Regions from separate parts of the Desulfosoma sp. genome, predicted to be linked through region 1. Evidence: riboswitches for the same ligand, from Rfam matches in the RefSeq annotation. Region 1 holds a riboswitch; each other region holds the start of a gene.
What was found. A riboswitch is a leader RNA that binds a small molecule or an ion and turns the genes downstream of it on or off. The one in region 1 is predicted to bind cobalamin.

Region 2: it holds a riboswitch for cobalamin, as region 1 does, so the genes downstream of both, ACUVSA_RS01290 (TonB-dependent receptor plug domain-containing protein) here and cobT (nicotinate-nucleotide--dimethylbenzimidazole phosphoribosyltransferase) in region 1, are expected to answer to the same signal.
Region 3: it holds a riboswitch for cobalamin, as region 1 does, so the genes downstream of both, ACUVSA_RS10310 (radical SAM protein) here and cobT (nicotinate-nucleotide--dimethylbenzimidazole phosphoribosyltransferase) in region 1, are expected to answer to the same signal.

What each region holds. Positions count from the first base shown of each region.
Region 1 is NZ_JBRAHS010000001.1:130,459-136,578, forward strand. Features, by position in the region: gene ACUVSA_RS00600 (penicillin-binding protein activator) at 1-805, shown strand, start outside; gene cobT (nicotinate-nucleotide--dimethylbenzimidazole phosphoribosyltransferase) at 844-1,908, opposite strand; cobalamin riboswitch at 2,011-2,206, opposite strand; gene ACUVSA_RS00610 (hypothetical protein) at 2,501-2,647, opposite strand; gene ACUVSA_RS00615 (DUF3303 domain-containing protein) at 2,774-3,049, opposite strand; gene ACUVSA_RS00620 (cytochrome c3 family protein) at 3,238-3,687, shown strand; gene ACUVSA_RS00625 (ferredoxin) at 4,037-4,222, opposite strand; gene ACUVSA_RS00630 (TusE/DsrC/DsvC family sulfur relay protein) at 4,494-4,811, opposite strand; gene ACUVSA_RS00635 (cobyrinate a,c-diamide synthase) at 4,852-6,120, opposite strand, start outside.
Region 2 is NZ_JBRAHS010000001.1:274,388-280,507, forward strand. Features, by position in the region: gene ACUVSA_RS01280 (FecCD family ABC transporter permease) at 1-153, opposite strand, end outside; gene ACUVSA_RS01285 (ABC transporter substrate-binding protein) at 176-1,033, opposite strand; gene ACUVSA_RS01290 (TonB-dependent receptor plug domain-containing protein) at 1,326-3,293, opposite strand; cobalamin riboswitch at 3,679-3,864, opposite strand; gene panB (3-methyl-2-oxobutanoate hydroxymethyltransferase) at 4,634-5,485, opposite strand; gene ACUVSA_RS01300 (ketopantoate reductase family protein) at 5,463-6,120, opposite strand, start outside.
Region 3 is NZ_JBRAHS010000014.1:23,334-29,453, forward strand. Features, by position in the region: gene cobN (cobaltochelatase subunit CobN) at 1-1,864, opposite strand, end outside; gene ACUVSA_RS10310 (radical SAM protein) at 1,861-2,928, opposite strand; cobalamin riboswitch at 3,106-3,295, opposite strand; gene ACUVSA_RS10315 (TonB-dependent receptor) at 3,580-5,838, shown strand; gene ACUVSA_RS10320 (ABC transporter substrate-binding protein) at 5,808-6,120, shown strand, end outside.

The sequences.
Region 1 (6,120 bases):
CAGCTTCACGGAAAAACGCCGCGTCACCTCCCAAACCCCTTTTCTTTTGCACGCCTTCTTGGATCACCAGGACATGATCGCGGCGCTGCTCACCTATTGTCGAAACGCTCTAGGGTTTCAAAACTTCGGCGTGCTTTACCCGGAGGAACCCTACGGCCGCGCTCTGAGAGAGATCTTTCTCCGCACGGTTCAAGAGCTTGACGGAAAAGTCGTGGTGGATACGCCCTACACTCCGGGCATGACCGATTTCAAAGGTCCCATTCACACTCTCGCGCACCACGTGCCAAAGGGATCCGGAGCCGAGGTTTCCGACACACCCTTGGATGCTCTCTTCATTCCCGACGCCGCCGAAACCATTGCCCTGATCGCTCCGCAGCTGCCTTATTACAACGTGGTAGGCGTGACGCTTCTGGGCACAAATCTTTGGGAAGAAAAGTCCCTGCTGTCCGCCGGCGGCGTTTATCTGGAAGGCGCTCTGTTTCCATCAGCCTTCCAGCACGAGACTTCCCGCATGGGGGATTCCTTTCAGGACGCCTTTACACGAGACTATCGGGAAACATACGGAGAAGAACCCGACTTTTTGGCCGCTCAAGGCTACACGGCAACCTTGCTGGCACTCCAGGCTCGAGAACAAACGCTCAAAGAGGGCCAGGTCGATCGCCTGCGCTTTCGACAATGGCTCCTTCGAGTGGAACTGCCCACGGGACCTCTCGGCCCTGTTCGGTTCGCTCCGGACGGCCACATGGAACGCCAGTATCCCATTCTTCAAATCAAGGGCGGGGCGGTGGTGCGGGTGGACCAATAGGCCATGACCACACCACACTCCATGTCGCCGTGGCCGCTTCAATGGCCGGTGTCCGTGACGCCGGCTTCTTCAAAGGTCTTGATATCCCGAAGGACGCGTGCCGAAGCTTCCACCAGGCTCATGGCCAAGGCCGCCCCCGTGCCTTCTCCCAGTCGCATGGACAGGTCCAACAGGGGGGGGCGTTCCAAAAGCTCGATCATGGCTTGGTGGCCCACTTCCTGACTGCGGTGTGAGACGAAAAGGTAATCCTTGGCGAAAGGAGCCAGCTGGCAGGCAATCAAAGCTCCTGCCGTAGCAATGAAGCCATCGCAGACCACGGGCACACGCACGGCCGCGGCTCCAAGAACCGCTCCGGCAAGCCCGGCGATTTCGTAGCCACCCACTTTCGCCAGAACATCCACCGGATCTGTGGGATTCGGGCGGTTGACGGCCAAAGCCTTTTCCACGGCCCGCACCTTGCGGCACCAGGCGGCATCGTCAATGCCGGTCCCTCGGCCCGTAAGGTCCTTAACTGGCTTGGTGCTCAAGGCCGCCACAATGGCCGTGGACGGTGTCGTGTTCGCGATGCCCATGTCTCCTGTCCCCACAAGTTGAAAGCCTTCCTCCTGAACGGCAGCCATCACAAGGTGAGCCCCTTCTACAAGGCCACGGACGGCCTCGTGCCGCTCCATGGCCGCCCCTTGGGTCATGTTGCGGGTCCCTTTGCCGATCTTTCGCCGAATGACGGCCCAGTCCTCCGGAAGATCGGCCGCCACGCCGAAATCCACCACGCGCACCTCAGCTCCCACATGGTCTGCCAGGACATTGATCGACGCCCAGCCATTGAGAAAACTCCAAACCATCTGAGCTGTAACTTCCTGCGGGTACGCGCTGACACCCTCTTCAGCCACACCGTGATCTCCGGCCATGGTGAAAATGATTTTTCGGCTCACATTGGGCGTTAAACTCTTGCAAATGGCCCCCAGTCGAGCGGCCATCTCTTCCAGCCGCCCCAAAGAGCCTCTCGGGCGGATTTGCGATCGAAGTCTTTCCCAGGCAAGCTTTTCCCAATGGGAATCCACCGGCTCAATGCTCTCAAGAAGGCTTTGAAGCTCTTTCTCCATGAACATGACGCTCCTCTCGTGGTTTAATGCTTTCCCAACAAAAAAGCCTTCGTGGTCCCACGACCTCGAAGGCTCACCCTAGGCACGGGTCAACTTTCGGTCCGCTCAACGTCCGGGTGGCAGGTCTTCTGACTCGCGGATCCCTTGCCTCTTCGGGCCTTCCCATTTCCCACGCGGAAACAGTGGCTCTGCTCCGAAGGCATCCCCGCTTACAGCGCCGGCCCAGCGTAGCGGCTTTGCACCGCCTTCCCTATTCTCCCCGCATGCTCTTCAGGGCACCACCCCGGACCGCACCCAATGATAGCTTCGTAAACGACGGTTGCTGTCGCTCCTTTCTTGCTTCTTCAGGTCAAGTCTCGCCCACGCACCATTTTTCAAGCAGGTTTTTCCTACCTGCATCAACTTCATTTGTTCAGGCGGACCCCCATCCGTCCGATGCCATGACGCAACATGCGCGGCTCCAGCAGCCTCCCCTAGCCGCTATGCCTGCCTGTCTAAAAAAGCTCAGGCTTTATTCCGCAACGATCCCGCACGGCCCTGTCCTCTTTCGCCCATGGCGCCCCTCCCGCACGTTGCCCGCAGGCACAAACTCTCAGAGCATGACCACGAATGGCTTTTCTTGGCCTTCCTGCGGGTTCCATTGTCCCAGAAGAAGGACCGCTTCCCAGCGCTCCGCCAAATGGCGCAAGCGCCGCAGGGTGTCCTTTTCCATGCCCGCGCTTCGATCCCCAATCCCCATAGTGGGATCAGCCCCTGCAGGTCTGCGCGATCGGGGACGGCCAAAAACCCGCCCCTTCAAGAACAAGGGCCTGCATATCGTCCACGCGAGCGCCGGAACCCTCGGGCCGCATGTTCGGCCCCGCTCTCAAGCTTTCTTAGATGTTCGGCGCAGGAGCTTCAGTGCCTTTTTTGTCTCCATCACGGGCACCACCTCTGCAACCCCCAAATCGGTCCACTGAAAGACCGCAGCCGCCAGGTGCGCTTCGTCTTCGGCTTCGAAAAGCCGAAACACGCGATGCCCCGTCACATCGAACCATTCCCCCTTCAGGGCCGTTCCCGGCACTTCGGGAAGCTGTTCCGTGCGCTCGATGACGCGGTCGCGATCTTCCGGAGTGTAGCTGAAGATGGCCATAAACAGCATAACGCGCCTCCTTGTGTGAGCTCCCGCCCTGTCAACCTTTTCGATCTTTATACTCCAAGGCGTTCATCGTCTGTCAAGGGACGATTTCGCGCCCGAAAAGCCTTGACACTTTCAAGACCAGCTCACTACAACGGCTGCCGTGAATGGAATCACAATCTCAACCTGCATAACAGAAAGGAGGTGACACGGTGAGAGGTAAGCATTGGTTCGTCCCGTCGGTTTGCATCGCAGCGGCTCTGTTTGTGGGAGCCCTCATTGCCGTGGCGGCAGATGCCCCGGATGTCATCACCATGAACTCAACCCTGTGGCCCAGCCACACCAAAGCCAATGTGCAGTTCACGCACAAGAAGCACGCCGAAGAGTATAAGATCGCGTGTACCGAGTGCCATCACAAATACGAGGGCGGCAAGAACGTGTGGAAGCAGGGAGATCCTGTACAGAAGTGCCAGGAGTGCCACAACGAGCCGACCATTGAAGGCGAAAAGAAGCTGCCTCCGGAACAACAAAAGCTGAACTTGAAACTGGCCATGCACACCAATTGCCAGGAGTGCCACAAGAAGCTGAAAGCTCAGAATCCTCAAACCGCCGCTCCGACCACGTGCGTGCAGTGTCATCCCAAAAAGGAAGGGCAAAGCTAGGAAAGCCTTTCCGGCGACATGTGACGCCTAACCCTCTCCGCCGACCCTTTACGGGGGGAGGGTTTTCTGTCGGAATCTACCCTGGCAGCCGCAGGTCGTAGCCAAAGAAAAAAACCCGAGAGATGCTTCATCTCCCGGGTCTTTGAACTTGAGCCTGCTTCAGAACGCTTTAGGAGGAAAGGATAAAGCCACCGAAACGGCCATCGCGCCTCGCTGCTCCGATCTCGCTTTATGCCGAAGGTCCAGCCCCCCCCTTCAAGGGTACGGGCAGCAAAGGATTTTGACCCTTAGCCGAAAAACCCCTTGAACCCGTTCTCGGACACAATCTGGAGAAGAAATCAGCGGCGCCTTAGACTTCTTCCACCGTAATGGCGTCGTTTTCGCAAACTTCCACGCAGCTTTCACAGCCGAGGCATTCGTCTTCATTGACGGGCTCGGCCTTACCATCCACGAGTTCGTAGACGTCCACGGGGCACACATCCACGCACTCGCCGTCACCAGTGCATTTGCTCTTATCTACAGTCACTTTAAACATCGCTCGTCATCCTCCTCATGTGATCTTGTGGAATGTAACCGACAGGCCAAAGACCCGTCCATCTCGCTTGGCTCATGCCGCCAAGGCCTTTACTGACTGCCTAGGGCAAAGTCAAGAAAAAAGGTGCGCCTTGAAGCAGGCGCAACCATTCGTGCTTGTTTTCTCATGCCCAGGGACCAAATAAGCCCGCCGGAATTTCCAAGGGTTTTAAGGCGTGCGTCGAGGTGTTTCCGAGGGGGATTCAGCCCCCTCGGATCCTTCTTAGCTCGACTTACACGCAGCCCGTCGGTTTCGGCAGGCCAGCCATCTTACAAGCGCCCTTGCCCGGTCCGCTCGGAAACAGTTCATAGATGTATTTCAGCTTGTAGCCGGTCACCTTGGTCAGAATCCGCACCATGGGAGCAATGCCGTGCTTACGGTAATAGTCCTGGAGGACATGGATGACTTTCCAGTGTTCTTCGGTCAGCTCCTGGATTCCTTCCGATTCCTTGACATACTCGACCCATTCCGGGCACCAGTTGTCAAAGCTGTCGATGAATCCATCTTCATCGAGGTTAAACACCTTCCCTTTGTACTCGATTTGTGCCATGGAAACATCCTCCTTTGTTTTTTATCTTCCGCAGACACACTCATGCCGGACTCTGTCCAACGAGCGCCCGAGAAGCCTCAAGGCCACTCACTTCCTTTCTCTCCCGAGCCATTCGGTATCGCCAACCCGCACCCACAAGCCCCGGCGCCCATGTCTGGCACCCCACCGCATGGAGATGCGTGTAAGTCGCCAACACATTTCTATAGCACACACCGTCCTGACCTTCCAAGACCCCACATCCCTTTTTCACGCGAAAAGCCAACGCCACGGGGCCGTCCACATCCACCACCCGGGAATAATGAAACTCGTGCCCTTTGAGCACGATTCCCCGGGGGAAAAACGGTGTCTCGCCAACGACCTCCACAATGGTGTAGCCATGGCCTTGAGGCCTCTTGCCCATGCTGACATGAAACGGCAAGACCCCCACCATGGGGTGAAGACCCTCAGGCATTCGGATCCCGCGGCTCAAATACATGAGGCCGCCGCACTCGGCGTAGACGGGCAACCCGTCTTCCACCGCGTTGCGGACCGAGGCTCGAAAGCTCTCATTGGCGACCAGTGGGGAAAGATGCGTTTCCGGAAACCCTCCACCAATGTACAAGGCATCCAGCTCGGGCAACACGGGCGCGCGCGTGCTGTCCACAAACACGAGTTCTGCGCCGGCTTCTTGAAGAGCTTCCAAGTTTTCCGGGTAGTAAAACTGAAACACTCGATCCTGAATCACGCCGATGCGCACGCACGGCCGCAATATACCCCGGGGCCTTCGACCCTCAGCCTCAGCGGCCGGCCGCCCCAAGGGTTCTGCTGCCTGCGCGATGCGGTGCAACGCCTCCACATCCACATAGCGCAGCATGCATTCGGCCAACAAATCCAGCGTTCGCTGCACGCCCGCATGCTCATGCACCGGCACAAGGCCCATGTGCCGCTCCGGAAAGGCAATGCCCACATCCTTGGGCAAGGCCCCCAGCACCGGAACATCGCACACTTTTTCAATGGATTCGGTCAGAACCCGTTCATGACGGCCCCCGGCCACACGATTGAGGATGACGCCCGCCACACGGACCTGGATATCCAGGTGCTGGCACCCTAAAATCATGGCGGCGGCGGTGCGGGTCACCTTGGTAGCGTCTAGCACGAGGACCACCGGTGCTTTCAAGAGCTTGGCCAGTTCTGCCGATGCACACGTCCCATCGGCGTCTACACCATCGTAAAGCCCCCTGTTTCCCTCAATGACGGCCACGTCGGTCCCTGCGGCTCGATCCACAAAAGACCTGAGCAGGTCGGGGAGCGGCATCATATATGGGTCCAG
Region 2 (6,120 bases), 140 kb from region 1:
CACGGCGCCTTGACCTTTTAGGGAACGAAAAAGCGCGCCGAAATCCGTACCCGAAGATCCTACGGCCATACCAAAAATCACGGCTACGGCTAGCCCTGCTACACAGCTGAGGGTCACCGCAAGAATGCGGGCCATCGTGATCGGTCGGTGCATGTCATTGGCCACATGAAGCTCTTTATCGACGACCATTGGAGAGTTCCGGATGCAGCATCCTCACCAACAGCTCCAAGCCGTCCACCAATCGAGGACCAGGTCGGTCGAAGAGATCGGACGGCACCAAATAAACGCGGTGCTCGGCAGCTGCCGGAATCCCCGACCACCGAAGCCACTGTTCCCGAACCTGGTCAAAGATCTGCGCGCGTTCCATGGATGAGACAATGATTGTGTCCGGTCTAAGTGTCATGACCTGTTCCAAAGTGAACCGTGGGTACGGATCGGGACCTTCGGCCACGTTTCGTCCCCCCGCTCGAACAATGAGCTCGTGGGCAAAGGTCTCCGTTCCCACGGAAACAATGGGGGACACACCGATTTGAAAAAAAACCCCCGGTCTGTAAGTGACATTCTTTATGGCATCGTCTACAGACTGAAGTCGCCGCGCCATGTCAGCCACCAGAGCCTCAGCTCTTTCTTGAGCGTGCAGCACATTCCCAAGGGCGAGAAGGGTTTCCATCACTTGGCGGAGCGTCTTAGGGTTCACGGCGTAGACAGGAATGCCGACTTGTTCCAGCTTTTCCACCACTTCCCTGGGATTTCCGTCCTTGATGGCAAGAACCAGATCGGGCTTCAAAGCCACAATTTTTTCCACATCCGGGTGCACGTAAGACCCGACTTTCGTGAGAGCCTGCACCTCGGCAGGATAATTGCTGTACTGACTCACTCCGACCACTCGATGGCCGGATCCTAAGGCAAAAACCATCTCCGTCAGACTCGGCGCCAAAGTCACCACCCTTTGGGGAACATCGGGAACACGGAGCCTTCGGCCCACAAGATCCACCACCTCGCGAGCCTGTGCTGAAGAAGCCGCTACAACCACGGCCCAAAGAATTCCCCTCAATATCCCCTTGATGCATCCATTACCCATAAAATGCAGTCTCTGCGAAGGCGACGACTCAAGGATTCTTGTAACCGTTTGCCCTCCGGTGCTTCATGCCCGTCCGAAAATGAATTGCCTGCCAAGAGCCTGTTCGACCATGGTTCGGCCACTTCATTTCGGCGTGAGGCTGGAGGAGCGCCGCAAGGCGCGAGAAGGAACCGCAACTTGCGGCGCTCCTACTGAAGGTGTTGTTGCGAACAGGCTCCAGTAACAGCCCCGCCTCATGGGGCTTCTAAAATTTCATCGACGCTCCCAGCATAAACGCCGCACCCGGCGTGGAATATCCGAAAACCTGCTCATAGTCGGTATCCAAAATATTTGTTCCCTTGAGGAAAATCTCGAGGTCTTTCAAGGGGGCGTGCGCCGTCACTGCGTAGGAAAGAATGGCATCCAGGATGAAATAGTCGTCCAAAGTGACCCGCCTGGGTGCCATCCAATCCCTGTAGTCTGCATCATCCCGACTTCCCACGTAATGGCCGAGGAAGCGGCACCGTAGGTTTTTCCAGCGGTAGTCCACCCACCCGGAAGCGCCCACTTGAGGACGTCGCAAAAGCTTTTTGCCTTCCTGAAAGGCAATGGAATCTATCCCTCCGTCGTCTGTGACTTCCGTGTCCAGAAAGGTCATACTGACCCCGGCCATGAGGTTATCCCAAGCGCGACTTTCCAGTCCCCATTCCACACCACGGGTTTTCGCCGCTTGAATGTTGAAAAAGTTCGGCGTCCTTTCCGGGGGTGCGGGAAAAGGTGTGGGCACGTAGGCAATGAGGTCCTTGTAATGATTTTCGAAATAGGTGGCGAAGGCCTGCAGCCGCCCTCCCAGGCGCTGCGAAACCCCCACCTCCCAAGATGTGGCCTTTTCGGGGTCCAAGTCAGGGTTTCCCAACGTCCAGGAATCATTGGCGAAGTTTTCATAAAACGTGGGTTCCTTGATGCCTTTGGCCGCCGCCATCCGCAGCGTCGTCCCCGTCTCCTTGATCTCCAAAGCTGCCGCTCCTCGAGGCGTCACCTCGGTGCCGTAGGCGCTGTTGTCTTCTACACGAAAGCCGCCCACCACGTGCAGGCGTTCAAAAAGCGTCACCTGATCCTGAACATAGACGGCATTATTGGAGCGATCCGCACTCAGTTTCGTGGCATCGAAATAAAAGGTCTCTTGCCTGTAGCTTTCCTCATCCCGTTCATATCCTACAGTCAAAACCGAGGTAAAACGCGCTGCGGGCTGCCAGGTCAGATTGGCGTGATAGTCCAAGGTGGCACGTGCCTCATTATACCGTCCGAAAGAATCGGCATAATCGGTCGCCTCGTTGTAGGGGTCCAAATTGCGGCGCCGATTATTATGATAGCCCACACTCACGACATTTTCCCACCACGCCGTGCTCTGCACCTTGGCAGAAACACCTATGACAGCGTCCTGCTCCCTTTGGGTTTGATCCGGATCCAAAGGACTGTACCTGTCGCCGGAACTTTCTGTAGGATATTCATACCTGGCATCAGTGAGTCGGCCCGTGAAGGACAGCTCCCAATTGTCCTTGGGAAAGAAGTCCAAACGTGTGCTGGCGGTATTGTTCCAATAATCGTTATTGATGCGCAGTATTCCACCATCGTCGATTCGGCCGTAGGCGGCTGAATACCCGAAACGGTCGGTACCGCCCGAGACTCGCACGCTATGTTCCCCCATGTAACGTCCGCGATCCGATCGAAGACCATGGGCCGTGGAAAGCTCCACCGAGGCCGGGCCATAGCCTGACTTGGTGAAAATCTGAATGACGCCGCCAATGGCATCGGAGCCATAAAGGGCGCTTTGCGGCCCACGAACGATTTCTATGCGCTCGATATTGTCCGTGGTCAGGTTTTCCCAATAAAAATCGCCGCCGCCCAGGTTCACCTTGACTCCGTCGATGAGCACAAGGGTATAGTTGGGCTCACCGCCTCGAGGAAAGACCACCGTCTGCGATCCCCGAGACCCATATCGAACGGGCTGAAATCCGGCCACATCGCGTAGAAGCTCCGCTACATCGGAAGCCCGGCGCGCGCGAATGTCTTCTTCCGTGAGGACGACGGAAGAAATCCCTAGACTTTGTTGCGGCACGGCCGTTCGAGTCGCCGTCACCACCACATCGTGCGCCCTCCACAGGGGCTGTTCCGCCGCCAGCCCGGGAATGGCTAGAACCCAGCACACGAATAAGGCGACCGCCCCAAACACCTCGCTCCACGATGGCTTTCTTCCTCCCCAAACGGGCTCTTTAGTCTGCACAGATAACGGGCCGGACAAATTTGCCGCTTGAATGCAGAACATCCTCCAATGGGATCCTGCCAAGTGGTGCATACGTCTTGGAGTCATGAATTCACCCCTCCGCGGTTTGGGAAGGCGTCCAACACCCCGAAAAGAGCAGATCAAAAGCGCAGCCGGTGCGCGTGGCGCTTCGAGGCGGATTCGAACAGCCTTCCAGGCTTTGGTCGGTTTCCATGAGGGGGCCCGCGACCCCATGGTGCGGCATAAAAAAACCCGGGTCTCTGAGAAACCCGGGATCTCCCTTTTTCATCCGAGCGGACTCTTGGCCGTCATGCCCCGCTGGCCCGAGGGCACGGACGCGCGCGTCGCCCAGGCAGGTCTTCTGACTCTCGGATCATCCTACAAGCTGCGCCTTCCCACCCTAAGTCGCGAGGCAGTGGCTTCAATGCAGCCTTCGTTCCCGATCACAGCGGCGGGCCCGCTCCCGATTTTCACGGGATTCCCTTTTAAGCCGAAAAGCACCTGGACGGAGTTTCGTTATCAAGAAGCCCGCTGCGTGTCAAGTGCGGAAAACCACCAGAACCTCCTTAACCACGGTGCGCTCGAAGGAGGATATCCAGCAACGTCTCTCTCGTGGCCTTGGCGCCGCCCTGCGTGGCTCAACGAACGGACTATTCGAACGAGGTTTCCTCATTGCCGGACACCCAAGAGCCCTTCCTTTCATTGCCGGAGGTTCGCTCATCCGATTGGATTTGAAGGAACCGGTGGTCCGCACGTTCGCGCTCGCCCAGGAGCGTGTCTCACAATGGCTTGGCCGCGTCCTTTCGGCTTGAAGTTGTAGGAGCATTGCAAGGCGCGATCAGCCATCGCGGCTTACAACGCTCCCACTGAAAGTGTTTTCGAACAGCCTTCCAAGGGACCCTCCACTGAAAGTAAGAACAAGCAATACCTCGATCCGGAGACAAGAACTGACAAGGCATTCTACGACATCCCCCCAAAGCCCTCAGCCAAAACCGTAGCATTACACGTTCAAAGCCCTTTATCAGGGAGGCGCTGTGGTGTCACCAGGTTGTGGTGGTCTTCAAGGTGACGCACCGAATGCCGAAGGGCATGTCATTGGGCGCGCATGCTGCAGTCAGCCGCAATTCCATAGGCACCTCGTGCCGCTTAGGCAATATAATGCCCTGCACAAGGGTTTTCGAGGCCTTGGAAGCTCGTTCTCTCCACTGGGCGATGGCGGCCTCATGGCCGCCTTTGTTTTTTTGTCGAGAAGCCCGCGGATTCAGCAAGAAATTCTGCTGTCACACCCATCACGACGGGATAGCACCAAAAGTGTGCTCAGGGCCGGGAAAAACCCCTTTTTCCACCTCGTCACGGTATCGGATGACCGCCTCCATGATCCTCTGGCCCAGGGCGTCGTATTGTTTCACAAAACGCGGAACGAACCGATCGAAAAGGCCCACCAGATCGTGAATCACCAAAACTTGGCCGTCACAGGCCCGTCCGGCCCCGATCCCGATGGTGGGAATGGGCACTGCTTCCGTGATGCGCTGGGCCACGGATGCCGGAATGGCTTCCAGAACCAGGCTGAAACAGCCGGCTTCAGAGAGGGCCAGAGCGTCCTCCAAAAGTTTGTTAACCGCTTCCTGGTCTTTTCCTTGCACCTTGAAACCGCCCAGTTTCGCGATGCTCTGTGGGGTCAAGCCCAGATGTCCCTGAACCGGAATACCTGCTTCCACAATGGCGCGCACCTGCTGCAACACCGAGGCCCCGCCTTCCAGCTTGACAGCCTGAGCCCGCCCTTCTTTGAGAAAACGCCCGGCGTTTTCCACAGCCTGGGCAACACTGACCTGGTATGACAGGAAAGGCATGTCTCCGATGACCAAGGCTCGCTGCGTACCACGAGCCACCGCGCGCGTATGGTGCAGCATCTCCTCCATGGTCACCGAAAGCGTGTCCTCATGGCCCAGCATGACCATGGCCAAAGAATCACCCACAAGGATCATGTCCACCCCCGCGCGATCCACCCACCGAGCCGTGCAGTAGTCATAGGCGGTGAGCATGGTCAGCTTGCGCCGGCCTTTGGCCCCCATGACCGCTGGAACAGTGACTCGGGGTGCAGGTTTCATAGATTGCTCATCACGCTTCTGTTCTGTGGCCATAGGTGGACTCCTTGATTTTGACCAGTTGGGTGAGGGTCCAGTTGACAGGAGCGGTCAAGCCGTGTTTCTGCGCACAGCGCACGACGGCTCCGTTGATGGCGTCGATTTCCGTAGGTCTGTGCGCTTCCACGTCTTGGCGCATAGACGAACGATTATCGGCCGTAGCCTGCGCCACGGCCAACACGTGGTCCAGAACGTCATCAGAAAGGCTCACTCCTTCCGCTCGCGCCACCATGAGCGCTTCGAGTACCGCGGCCTCGCACAAGCGACGTGCCGGCGGCATGCGGGGAATCTCCCCGTTGGCCAGCCGGCATAAAGCCGTGATGGCATTGATACCCACATTGACACACAGTTTCTGCCACAAGAGCTGGTAAATATCTTCCCGATAGGTGGCTTCCAGACCGGATGCGGCAAAGAGGTCCAAAAGTATTTGAGTTCCAGGCGGTTGAGTTCCAATGAAGCTGCCGAAAGAGGTGGGACCGATCCCGCCGTGGCGCACCACCCCTGGCCCCTCCTTGGTGGCTCCTTGCGCTGTGACCCCCACAAGGACCCTTTCCGGCCCCACAAGCCCAGCCAGTGTCTCAGCATTTCCCAAGCCGTTTTGCAGCGTGAGGACAAGGGTATGCGTCGTGATG
Region 3 (6,120 bases), on a different contig from region 1:
CATACAAGTCGGCATTGGTGAAAGCCGGAGGCAAATGGTCGACGATGCCGCAATAGCTGCGCCTTTTGGCCTGAGTTCCCTCACTGGGATCATTGATGATATAGGGGTAAATGTTGGGCAGATCCATAATAGCCAAATCTGGGTAACATTCTTGGGACAAACCGAGGGCTTTTCCAGGCAGCCATTCCAAAGAGCCGTGTTTGCCCACGTGAATGACCGCGTGCGCTTTAAAAACTTCCTTTATCCAGCGGTATTTCATTAAGTACAGGTGCGGCGGCGACAGGTGTGGGTCGTGAATGATGGCGGAGGTATTTTCGTAAAAACCCCGAGGCGGTTGCATGGTGATGAAAAAATTGCCGTTGATGGTGCCGGCAAAATGCAGCCGCCCATTGTGCACGAAGAGATCTCCAGGCACGGGTCCCCAATCGGCGGTCATTTTTTGGGAAACCTTTTTCGGCAGTGCCGCATGCCAGGCCTGGTAATGTTCAGGATCGGCATGGATTTGCGCACGCTCTGCCAGTTGATCCGGTCCTTGCCAACGCCGATCGTAGGTCATTCGGGCCAAAAGCTCTTCCGCCATGGCTTGGCCGCTCTCATAGGTTTTTTCCACCTGATAACCGCGTTCGACCAATCGGTCCAATAGGTGTTTGACACTGGCGAAACTGTCCAACCCGGCGGCGACACCAATGCGATCGTTGCGTGGCGGGTATTGATGAAAGATGATGGCCACTTTCTTTTCTCTATTGGGTGTGCGCCGCAATCGCGCCCAGTTCAAAGCCAAGGAAATCAACCTCTTCACTCGATCTGGAATAGGAACGAGCTTGGCCAATAAAGCTCCTGTGACGGGATCGTGTTCGTTTTCTTCACGGCTGGCGATGGGCACATTGATCAGAGCGCCGTCAAATTCCGGCTGGGCGGCGGAATAAGAAACCTCCATCGTGGAAAGACCCTGTGGGCTCTCGTGCCACCGAGCATAGGGGGTGTACATGGTGATGGCCTGAAGAAAAGGCACATTCAATCGAGGCAGAATATCGCGATAATCCTTTTGAGCCATGACCAGGGAAAACATCATTGGGTTCAGCAGCACATCGATGCGAGAACGGCGGCCATCCATGAAGTAGCGGGCCACAAGGTCATGCACGCTCATATTTTTCAGGGTTTTATTGGGATAGCGAACGTGAAAGAGGGCCAGAACATTGGCGCCTTGGTGTTCCGCTTCTCTAATGAGCGCGTCGATGTAAGTCAGGTCGCCATTCACCCAATAGGTCTGGTAAAACCAGATACCTAAAGTAGGCTTTCGAGGATCAATTTTCCTGGACACATATTCTTCCAAAGAAGGGATGTAGGGAAAGTCGGGATGATAAATGCCTTCTGATGGGATTTTCCGTGGAGGGAGGACCGACGATTCGGTTCCATTAATGACGTCGTGAATGAAATGAAGCAAGTGTAAAAAGTTTTCCACTCCTCCAAAAAGAATATAATTATTGATGGTGTTCCAGACGCCGTTTTCAAGCCCATCGGCATGTTCGTGCGCAAGGAGGACCGCTTCTTCATCCCCGCCCATAGGCTGAATGTGTAAATAAGGCCTAGTCAAGCCCTGAGCTCGGCGCTCTTGCATGGCCTCGAGAAGAGACGCCAACGCCGGGCACGAGTTTTTTCCTCCATGCAGGGTGATGAGAACCATGTGGGCTTTTAAAGCCTCTTGCACGAAGGCTTCAATGCGAGCGTTGTCAAAAAGTTGGCTTCGCGTGCGGGCTGTCACGGACACCAAGCCGCCTTGAGCTAGATAGCGCGTCACGGCACGGCTCAAACTGGGAATTTCCCCGGCGGTGGCGCTAAAATACACTATTTTCAAGGCACTCATTTCTCTCCTCCTTTCCCCCTTTGCGCCTTAGAGCCATCCGGAATGCCGTTTGGCTTCTCCCATAGTTCCCAAAGCGTTTGATACATGGTGCACACCAGCGACGCATGGTGGGCTGTGTTATAGATCAATCGACTGGGACATTCCCCGGGGCAAAACCGCCGAATGTGACACGTGGCACAATCGGCCCCCCGGGGCTGAGCAAGGCCGCAGAGGCGCCGCAAACGCGTGGTGTCGGGGTGCCACACGGTGCCGCAAGCCCAATCCTTTTCGCCGCATGTTTGGCCGCAGGGAAAGACGGATCCGTCTGGTCGCACGGCAAGACTTTCTCCTTTGGCTGCTGGGCAAAACACGGATGTGCTGGACGATGCCTTTGCCCGTCGGAGTCTGTCCAGTTCTCGAAGTCGCAAGGGTTGATGGCGATGCTGGTTTACAAAGAGGACGCTTCGATAAAACCTTTGCAGACCGACACGCAGGCTGTGGTGCTTAGGCGGCGCCACATGGCCTTGAAGGGCATGCCCTTTGACGGTGAGCAGATCCAGGGCGATTCCCTGGCACCACCGAAACGTCCCCACAAAAAGGGGCAACAAATCCAGGGTGCCTATAGAGGCTTCACTGACCACAGCCGTGATGCGAAAAGGAACTCCCGCCGCTTCTAAACGTCGGATTCCAGCGACCGTCTTCGCCGCACCGCCCCGAAGATTTTCTTGTATCGGCGGTGGGCCGTCCAAACTAATGCCCACTTGAATCGCATAGCGTCGAAAAAGATGGATTAACTCCGAAGTAAGTCGAGTCCCGTTGGTTTGAACGGCCAATGTGGCCGGAAGCCTTCTCCGCTGCAGCGCTTCAGCGGTATACGCAATCAAATCCGGCTCCAGCGTGGGCTCGCCGCCGCTGATCTGAACATGAAAAAAACGACCGGAGCGTGCGGCCAATGTCAGAGCCTGATCCACCACCTCGCGGCTCATGGCCTTGGGCGCCCCTTGGTTAGGGCGGTAACAGTAGGCGCACCGAAGGTTGCAGCCCTCGGTCAGCCAAAGGATGAGGTATCGAACCGTAGGAAACATCAAGCGCCTTTAGGCAAGTGTGCAGCCACCATCTCCTCACGCAGCTCCATGGACAAAAAAAAATCCTTGGACCTTGAAAAGGACCCAAGGATTGCACCCATTTTTCTTCATCCATTGGCATACGGGAAAAAGAGGTGCGTTTCCCCATGACAGCCATCACCCAGTCGCCGCCGAGGCGACAGCTTTCGACCACAGGCAGGTCTTCTGACTTCCGGATCCTTCTACTCCCTGCACCTTCCCGGCGTTTCGTGAAACACCAGTGGCTGTTTGATCAGGTTTCGTCCCCGGTTACAGCGGCGGGACCGCGCCGGATTTGCACCGGCTTCCCTTTTGGGCCCTTCAAGGCACCTGTGGTAGCCTCTTTATGCCCATTGGCCTCAACGGAGTCAAGCCGAAATGACTCTCCCACAAAAGCCTCTCAGTGTTTGCAATCCTATGCGCTGGGCAAAAATGCCTGCGATGGAACAGGGTGACTTAGGTGGTCCGACTGGGTTGACAACCTGCGACCGGATTGTGTACATTAACATTAAAGGCATTTCAAAACCACCTCGTGGACGCTCATTGTGGTCGCGAAGGCCACAGCGCGAAGGGCATCTTCGTGCAGTGGCCTTTTTCATTTTTTTTTCGAAGGGTACGAGAGGGAGGCGTCTCATGATGGGGCTGACAAAAGGTTTTGTTTTGGCGGTCATGATCCTGGCTGGCGGTTTTCTGGGCTTAGGTGCCTCACGCCTCTGGGCTCTTGAAGAACCTAGTTGGAACGTACTTGAGGAGGTCGTTGTCACGGCAACGCGGACAGAAAAAGCGACCGCTGAGGTTCCAGCGTCGGCTTCGGTCGTCACGGCTCAGGAGATCGAAGCAAAGGGATCCAAAACCTTCGACCAAACCCTGAGTCATTTACCTGGAGTTTATGTGCGACGGGGCAAGGGTTTGATGGATACCCTTTCTTCCATCAGTCTGCGCGGCATTCCTGACCCAAAGCGAACTCTGGTGCTTGTGGACGGTATTGCCCTCAACAATCCGTACACCGGCAACGTGAAATTCGGCGGATTTTACCCGGAAGAATTGGAACGCGTCGAAGTGGTTCGAGGTCCTTTTTCCAGTTTGTATGGCGGGTATGCCATGGGCGGCGTGGTCAATTTCATAACTAGGATGCCCGAGAAGCGGGAAATATGGGTGAAAGCAGGCTATGGAAACGGTTTTCAAGGGGGAGAGGCCATGGAAGACCTTTCCAGGCTGTACCTATCATACGGCGATAAGCTGTGGGACAAATTCAGCTTCATCCTCAGTTACGGTAGGCAGGACACCAACGGCTATCCGACGGATCTTAATCTCACGTCCAAAGCCCCGCCTGCGTCGGTGTCCGGTTGGAAGGAAACCACAGACAGGTACGACAAGAAAGCCTACCTGGTGGGCGATAAAGGAGACAATACATGGTGGGATGACGGTTTTACGGCCAAAGCGGCTTACTTTTTGACACCGAAAACACAATTGGGCATGACATTCATGTACAACCGGTATGAATACGACTACGATGATCCTCATACCTTCCTTCGCGATGAGTCAGGAAATCCTGTCTGGTCCTATAAGGGTTTATCTGAATCCGGGTTTCTTCCTGGAGGCGGGGGGCGTGCTCAAGGACTCTATAGCGTCGACTTTGAGACCCAAGACTTCATGGATCTGAAGATCACGGGTAAAGTAGCGTACTTGAAGGTGTATGAAGACTGGTACGTGACGACCATTTCAGGAGCCACACGCTTTGGCGGTCCTGGATACGTCAGCAATACGCCTCAGGAATCACTCACCCAAGAACTTCAGCTCACCGTTCCCCTTAATTCCATCGCGGGCGGCTCCTTTTGGGGTCGTCATACTGTAACCTTGGGCGAGACCTTCAAGACCGGAAAGTCCAACACCAAAGAAAAAAACCTGACGGATTGGCGTGACGAAGATTCCACCACAAATCTTCGCTACCAATCCGAAGGAAAAGATCGTTTCTGGGGTTTGTATGTTCAAGATGAGATATCCATTCTCGAGAACGTGACCGCCTATCTGGGCCTCCGCCAGGATTGGTGGAAAACCTTTGACGGTTTCGTGGTCGACTACGACACCAATAAATGGACTCCAAAGCCGGGTTACCCCAAAGCCTATCGTGAACGCTCCCATTCGTCCCTAAGTCCAAAAGCCGCCCTCGTCTATAAACCGACAGACGGCACGACCCTTCGCACTTCCGTGGGCAAAGCCTTTCGACCGCCCACACCCTACGAGCTTTACCGCACATGGACCTCCTCATCGGGTGTCACCTACGCGGGAAACCCCTCATTAAAGCCGGAAACAACGGTTTCCTGGGATTTGTCCATTGAACAGAGACTCTGGAAAAACGCCAAAGGCTCTGTCACCTATTTTGAGAACTACATGAAAGATTTCATCTACCGACAGACGGTGAGCTCGACCTACCAAGAACTTGCCAATGTCGGTAAAGCCGAATCTCGTGGAGTCGAAGCGGGGCTTGAACAGCGTCTTTTTGAATGGCTCACGTTCTTTGGCAACGTGACCTATACGGATTCTGAGGTGACCCAGAACAAAGCCAAACCGGCAACCGAAGGCAAGCGCCTCACCCAAATGCCGCTCTGGATGACCAATTTGGGAGCTCGCGTCGCTAAAGGTCCTTTGACTTTCTCCATTGAAGAGCATTATGTAGGAAAACGTTACAATGATGATACCAATGCCGATCGCAAAGACAACGTGTACGGCTCCTACGATCCCTACTGGATCACCAATGTGGCCGTTTCATACCAGGTGAAACCTTGGGCCAAAGTGTCCCTGTTGGTGGACAACCTCTTTGATGAAGACTATTACAGCTATTACAAGGCGCCAGGCCGTTCGTGGTTCGCAGAGTTGTCTGTAAAATTTTAGTGATTTTTTCGGAAAGGTTTTCTGTGCTTTGGGCGTGTCGAAGTCAAAACATTTTTCTCGTCTTGTGGGCCGCAGCCTGGCTGTTGAGCCCCGGCATAGGGCACGGGCAGCAGAGTTTTTTAACGTATACAGATAAATTCCAGCGAACAGTGAAAATCCACGTTCCTGTCTCCCGAGCTGTCTTGACCGTTACGTACGAGCTCATTCCGGTTTTGAGGCTCTGGGACCGGATTGTCGGTGTGTCTCGTTGGGCGGAGCAAGAATGCGAAGTCTACCGCGCCC